DNA from 3 places in the Micromonospora fluostatini genome. Region 2 is predicted to be linked to each of the others. Evidence: riboswitches for the same ligand, from Rfam matches in the RefSeq annotation. Region 2 holds a riboswitch; each other region holds the start of a gene.

Region 1 (2,252 bases), 2.4 Mb from region 2:
GCTGTAGGAACTCCAGCCGTTCGCCGGGAACCAGATCTGCCGGTTCCAGATGACGTAGTACACGCCGAGCCGGTCGGCGTTGCGGACCAGGAACGCGGTCAGGTTGTTGCCGTACATCCGGGTGTCGTTGTTGTGCCACGGGGCGAACCCCCGGTTCTGCAACGACCAGTCGCAGGCCCGGCCCTTCGGGTGCTCCCACGGCCCGCCCGGCCGGTAGCAGCCGACGAAGCGGTCGAAGCCGGCCCGCTTCACCTCCTTGTACATGTGGAGGGTGCGGGGCGTGATGCAGCCGGACGTGGTCGGGTCGTTCTCGGTGCAGCTCATCGGTCGCCAGTTGCCGTCCGAGTCCCGCCCCGGGCCCATCCGTGCCACCGGCGACTCGGCCGCCACCAGGCCGCCGGTCAGGCCCTGCCCACCGACGAGGGCGAGCGACTTCTCCGCCTCCCGCTTCTGCTTGGCCATGATGGCGGTCTGCTTCTGCTGCTCACCGACCTCGGCGTCGAGCTCCAGCTTGGCCTGGGCCGCCTTGTCCTTGACCGCCTGCACCTCGGCCAGCTTCCGGGCGTTGACCATGTTCAGCTCGTCGAGGGCCTGGGCCCGCTTGACGAACGAGTCGGGCTGGCCGCTGTCCAGCAGCATGGCCATCGCGCCGATCCGACCGCTGCGGTACGACTGGGCCGCGATCTGCCCGACCTGCGGGGCCAGCTCGTCCAGCTCGGTCTGCGCCCGGCGGACCTCCAGGTCGAGCTGGAGCTGCCGCTTCTTGGACTTCTCCAGCTTGGCCTTGGCCTGAACGTAGCCCCGGTTGGTCGTCTCGATGACCTCGTTGAGCAGTTTCGAGTCGCCGTCCTCGTGCCCCGAGGGCCGGGAGGGCTCGGCCACCGCCGGCACGGGTCCGGCGAAGATGGCGAACGCGGTGATCACCGCCGCCGCCGGGGCCAACCAGCGGCGCAGGGGTGCCGTCACAGTCTTCCCTTCCGTCGGCCGCCGACCGGGTTAGCTGACGGGTTCGGGACGGAAGTAGCCCCTACCGCTGACGCGGATTCACCCCAGGTACCTGGTTCCCCGGCTCGCGCAGTGGCGATTGGGCGGCGGCACCGCTGGCGCCGCTGCGCGCCTTCGGCGGTGACCGGCAGCGAGGTTACCCGAGAGTCGCCCCTGGGATCTACGTCCGGAAGCCGACTTAATGCGTGATTTCGCCATGGCGGGGCGTAACCAGTGACGCGCTTCTCATGGTGCGAAGCCGTGGCGGTCACGCTGAGGAGTGTCACCATGCGGGGTCGGTGTTCCTTTCTCGGTCAGGCCACCTCGCGGGGGCGTCGGGGGACTGGTTGGCGGCCCGGGGCGCGCTCAGGGCCTCGAGCGCGTCGTGCCGTGGGGCCGGCGGACGGGCCGAGCCGGAGCCGTCGGCGGGCGGGGCGCCGGCTCCGGCCCCGGCGGCGGCGCGGCGGCCGGCGGCGGTGACCACCGCGGCGAGACCGGTGGTCAGCGGTACGGCGGCGACCAGCCCGAGCGTGGCGACCACGCTGCGGACGATCTCCTGGGCGAGGAACTCGCTGGTCAGCACCTGGCCGGCCGGCCGGGAGTCGGCGACCAGCAGGAGCAGCAGCGGCAGCGACGCGCCCGCGTACGCGAGCACGATGGTGTTGACGACGGACGCGATGTGCGCCCGACCGACCCGGGTGCCGGCCCGGTAGAGCTGTCTGCGGGTCAGGTTCGGGTTGGCGTGGGCCAGCTCGGTGACCGTGGCGGCCTGGGTGACCGTGACGTCGTCGAGGACGCCGAGGGAACCGATGACGATCCCGGCCAGCAGCAGCCCGTGCAGGTCGACGTCGGTCTGGAACATCGACAGGGTGGTGGCGTTCTCGTCGCCGAACCCGGTGAGGTGGGTGGCCGCCGTCGCCGCCGCCCCGAGCAGGCCGGTGAGCACCAGGCTGCCCAGGGTGCCGAGCACGGCCACCGAGGTCTGGGCGCTGATCCCGTGGGTGAGGTACAGCACGATGAACATGATCAGCGCGGCCCCGACCACCGCCACCAGCAGTGGCGGCTGGCCGGCGCTGATGCCGGGTACGACGAAGGTGATCAGGATCGCGAAGCTGGCCGCCAGCCCGCCGAGCGCGGCGAGCCCGCGCCACCTGCCGAACGCCACGATCGCGGCGGCGAAGAGCACGACCAGCCAGAGCAGGGGCTTGCCACGCTGGTGCTCGGCGATGTTGTAGCTGCTCGACTCCGGATCGGCCGGGTCGATCAGC
Region 2 (2,252 bases):
GTCGCTGGACGGGTCCCCGTTCGCCCCGCTGTACGACTTCCAACCGCTGCTCGGCAGCCAGATCTGCCGGTACCAGATCACGTACAGCACGGCGAGCCGGTCGGCGTTCCTGACGTAGTACGCCGCCAGGTTGTTGCCGTACGTCCGGTCCCCGCCGGTGGCGTCGCCGCCGAAGCCGTTCTTCTGCGCCGCGAAGTCGCAGGCCCGGCCCTTGGGGTGCTCACCGGAGCCACCCGGCCGGTAGCAGGAGACGTACCGGGTGAAGCCGGCCGCCTTGGCCTGGTTGAGCGCGTGCAGCGTGCGGGGGGTGATGCAGCCGTTGGCCGGGGTCGGGTCGTTGACGCTGCACGACTCGCGCGGCCAGGAGCCGTCGGGGTTGCGCGGCGCGGCCTTGGCGGTCTTGGTGCTCGTCCCGCCCGGCCCGCTGGACCCGCTGGACCCCGCGTTGCTGCGTTGCTGCGCCTGCTGCCGGCGGCGCTCCTGCGCCTCGCGGGCATCCCGCGCGATGGACGCCTCCAGAGCCTGTTCGGCCTGCTCCTTGCGCTTGGCCATGGTCGCGACCTGCTTGCGCTGCTCGCGGACCTCGCCGTCGAGGGCGAGCTTGGTGCGGGCGGACGAGTCGCGGGTCTCGCGCAGCCTGCGCAGCTCCCGCTCCTCGCTGGCGGCGACCTGGTCGAGCGCGGCGGCGCGGTCCAGGAAGCCCTCGGGCGAGTTCGCGTTGAGCAGCGCGTTCGCCGCGCCGAGCCGGCCGGTGCGGTACGCCACCTGGGCGATCTCACCGACCTTGCCGGTGCGGACCGCCAGGTCGGCCTCCAGGGTCTTGAGCTGGCCGGTGAGGTCCTGCTGCCGCTTGGCCGACTTCTCCAGCTTGGCCTTCGCGTCGAGCCAACCCTTGCTCGCCGCCTCGAGCTGGTTGCGCAGGGCCGGGGTGCCACCCTCGGGGTCGTCGTCCGGCGCGGCCAGCAGGCCGGCCCGGGTGGCGGCGGACGTCGGCGTGACCGGCGCGATGGCGGCGCCGACGGCGAGCGCCGTGACGAGCACGGCCGCCAGCCGGGCGGTGATACGTCGCGGTGATGCCACTACTGCCAAGACATGTCCTTCCGTCAGCCGCCGACCGGGTTAGCTGACGGGTTCGGGACGGAAGATCCCTACCGCGCTGACGCGGATGCACCCCACGGACGTGGTTCCCCGGCTCGCCACCGTGGCGATTAGGCGACGGCCACCGCCGGCGCCGGTGGGCGCCGCCTGGCGGAGGCCGGAACCGAGCCTACCGGTGCGGGTGTGACTACTGCAGTCACCGTGACCGCTGACGTCCGGAGGGACACCAGTTAACTCGGCATGAACCGGACAATACGCGCCCAGATTTAAGCGTGCGCTAATTACCAGCCGACCGCCCCGCAGGCCCCCGGTGACGCTCCGGGCTCGATCTGCAACGTGGCGTGCTCGATGTGGAAGTCCTCGCGCAGGGCCGTCCGGGCGGCGGCGAGGACCGTGCCGACCTCGGCGCCGGGGGTGGTGGTCAGGTGCGCCGAGGCGACCTCCATGCCCGAGGTGAGGGTCCACAGGTGCAGGTCGTGCACCTCGGCCACGCCGGGGACGGCGGAGAGCCGGTCGTGCACCTCGGTCACCTGGAGGTGCTCCGGGGCGGCCTGGACCAGGATCCGCAGCGCGGCGCGGGCCAGCCGCCAGGTCCGGGGGAGGATGAAGGCGCCGATGGCGACCGCCACCAGCGGGTCGGCCCACCACCAGCCGGTGACCATGATCACCAGTGCGGCGGCGATCACGCCGAGCGAGCCGAGCAGGTCGGCGAGGACCTCCAGGTACGCCCCGCGCAGGTTGATGCTCTCCTCGGCGCCCTTGCGCAGCAGCCCGAAGGCGACCACGTTGGCGAGGAGGCCGAGCAGCGCCACGACCAGCATCGGGCCGGTGAGCACCTCCGGCGGCTCGCCGAGCCGGCGGACCGCCTCGATCAGCACGTAGACCGCGACCCCGCTGAGCAGCAGCGCGTTGGCGAGGGCGGCGAGCACCTCCAGGCGGTAGAGGCCGAAGGTGCGCTGCGGGTCGGCGGTGGCCCGGCGGGTGGCGGTGATCGCGGCCAGCGCCAGCCCGATGCCCAGGACGTCGGTGAACATGTGCCCGGCGTCGGAGAGCAGCGCCAGCGACCCGGTGCCGAAGGCGCCCACGGTCTGCACGACCGTGAACGCGGCCAGGATGACCAGCGCGGCCCAGAGTCGCCCCCGGTGCCGGTGTGC
Region 3 (2,252 bases), 1.9 Mb from region 2:
TCGGCGACGCGTACGACATGACGCCCACGCTGGAGAAGATGTACCGGGCGATGGGGCAGGAGGTCCCGCCGGTCAAGCGGATCCTGGAACTCAACCCGACCCACCCGCTGGTCACCGGCCTGCGGACGGCGCACGAGCAGGGTGGCGACGACACCGCCGCGCTGACCGAGACCGCCGAGCTGCTGTACGGCATGGCACTGCTCGCCGAGGGCGGGGAGTTGACCGACCCGGCCCGGTTCACCCGGATCCTGGCCGACCGGCTGGCCCGTACCCTCTGACCGCGTCGGCTGCTCGCTGACCGCTTCGGCGCGGGGTGGCGCCCCACCGGGCCCACCCCGCGCCGCTCGTCGTCGGCTGCGACGCCGTGGACGTGGTCGCGGAGCCCGCCGGCGGTGGCCTCGTCGGCCCCGGTCACCCGCTGGCCGGATTTTGTCGTGGTGACCGGCGCGGTGTGCTGACCGAGGCGGATCAGGCTGCGGCGGCGGGCGAGTCGTGCCGGTGGTGCGGGTGCCCGACGGGAGCGGACTGCTCCGACGGCTGCTGCCAGGCCGGCTGCTGCCAGGCCGGCTGCTGCCAGGTCGGCTGCTGCTGTGGCGGCTGTGCCAGGCGCAGGGCCTGCTGTGACCAGGCCCAGGGTGCGCAGGGCTGCGGCCGGTCGAGGCACTGGAGGTTGCGGCACTCCCTGTGCTCGCCGCCCCGGTGCTGCTCGGCGACCCGGACAGCGAGGCGCCACAGCATCGGGTCGGTCACGCCCTCCGGCACGTTGTCCCGACGGTCAGGTCGGACGGAATCGGACATGAGCGGTCCCCCTCGTACGCGATGTCCCCTTAACCCTCACCAGTCAACACCGGGTTGAACCCGCACCACCGGCCACCAGCACGTGACAATCGCCACGTGGCCCTGCCCTCCGACCTGCGACCCGGCGGTCCGGCGGGGCCGTCGGACATCGACGTGCACCCCGGGGCCGGCGCTCCATGATGCACGCCGTGGACGGTGCCGCAACCCGACCGGAGGCGGCCCCGCGTGGCCCGGTGAAGAACCTCACCGACGGTGGGCGATCGGGGCAGACCGCCCTACCGTCGTACGAGTTCGCGTTTGCGGACACCGCGCCCGGTACGCCCAATCCATGCCACCGGTCCGCGCGGCACCAGTCGTCCAGGGCATGGAGCGGGGGACCCGACGTTTCACGGTGCAGGTCACCTCGGGGTGAAGCCGCCCAGCGGCGGCCGGGCTCCTCGGCCCGAACCCGACAGCTCACCTCGTCGGCGTGGAGGAACCAATGCCAACTCAGTACAACGCCCGGCACCGCCGTACCAGCAACCGCCGCAGGACGGTCGGCGCCCTCGCCGTCGGCGCGATGACCGGGGCCGCAGCCGTGCTCGGCACGGCCGCCCCCGCGCAGGCCGACAGCGTCAACTGGGACGCGATCGCGCAGTGCGAGTCCAGCGGGAACTGGAGCATCAACACCGGCAACGGCTACTACGGCGGGCTCCAGTTCAAGCAGAGCACCTGGGAGGGGTACGGCGGCCTCAGGTACGCCAAGCGGGCCGACCTGGCCAGTCGGGGCGAGCAGATCGCGGTGGCCGAGCGGGTCCTCAAGGGCCAGGGCATCGGCGCCTGGCCGACCTGCGGCAAGAGGGGCGGCGCGGCGAAGGGCTCCGCCTCGGCGTCGACGTCGAGCGGGTCGAAGTCGACCACCTCGAAGTCGTCCGGGTCGCAGTCGCGGTCGACCGGGACGGCGGAGCGGGCCGAGAACCGCCAGCGTGCCGCCCAGCCGGCCACCCGGGGCAGCGACCGGGGCACGTACGTGGTCCGGCCCGGCGACACGCTGTCGACGATCGCCCAGGCGAAGAACGTCCGCGGCGGATGGCAGGCCCTGTACGAGCGCAACGAGCGGGTCGTCGGCGACGACCCGGGCCTGATCTTCCCGAGCCAGCGGCTCAGCCTCTGAATCCTCCCGGGTCAGCGGCTCAGCCGCTGACCGTCACCGACCACGGGGTCCGTGGGGTCCACGACGCCCGGCCGGATTCTCCTCCCGGCCGGGCGTCGCCCGGCTCACCGGCAGGCGTGGCGAGCCGGCCGGCGGGGTACCAGCGGTCACCATGAGCACGAGCACGCGGGAAGATCGCCCCGCCGGGCCGGTGGACGCCGCCCCGGCCGTCGGGACCGTCGCCGTCGTCGCGCACCGCAAGAAGACCTTCGGCGGTGGCCTCGACGAACTCCGCGCGACACTGGTCGGCGCGGGTGTGCGG

Evidence for each region. Region 2 has a riboswitch for cyclic di-AMP ahead of ACQUFX_RS01420 (coiled-coil domain-containing protein). Riboswitches for the same ligand answer to the same signal wherever they lie in the genome.
Region 1: it holds a riboswitch for cyclic di-AMP, as region 2 does, so the genes downstream of both, ACQUFX_RS23075 (coiled-coil domain-containing protein) here and ACQUFX_RS01420 (coiled-coil domain-containing protein) in region 2, are expected to answer to the same signal.
Region 3: it holds a riboswitch for cyclic di-AMP, as region 2 does, so the genes downstream of both, ACQUFX_RS09610 (LysM peptidoglycan-binding domain-containing protein) here and ACQUFX_RS01420 (coiled-coil domain-containing protein) in region 2, are expected to answer to the same signal.

Annotation. Positions count from the first base shown of each region.
Region 1 is NZ_CP191251.1:5,233,456-5,235,707, reverse strand. Features, by position in the region: gene ACQUFX_RS23075 (coiled-coil domain-containing protein) at 1-966, opposite strand, end outside; cyclic di-AMP (ydaO/yuaA leader) riboswitch at 971-1,101, opposite strand; gene ACQUFX_RS23070 (YibE/F family protein) at 1,268-2,252, opposite strand, start outside.
Region 2 is NZ_CP191251.1:313,137-315,388, forward strand. Features, by position in the region: gene ACQUFX_RS01420 (coiled-coil domain-containing protein) at 1-1,089, opposite strand, end outside; cyclic di-AMP (ydaO/yuaA leader) riboswitch at 1,093-1,225, opposite strand; gene ACQUFX_RS01425 (cation diffusion facilitator family transporter) at 1,380-2,252, opposite strand, start outside.
Region 3 is NZ_CP191251.1:2,238,002-2,240,253, reverse strand. Features, by position in the region: gene htpG (molecular chaperone HtpG) at 1-278, shown strand, start outside; gene ACQUFX_RS09615 (hypothetical protein) at 469-798, opposite strand; cyclic di-AMP (ydaO/yuaA leader) riboswitch at 1,143-1,283, shown strand; gene ACQUFX_RS09610 (LysM peptidoglycan-binding domain-containing protein) at 1,280-1,951, shown strand; gene ACQUFX_RS09605 (diacylglycerol/lipid kinase family protein) at 2,103-2,252, shown strand, end outside.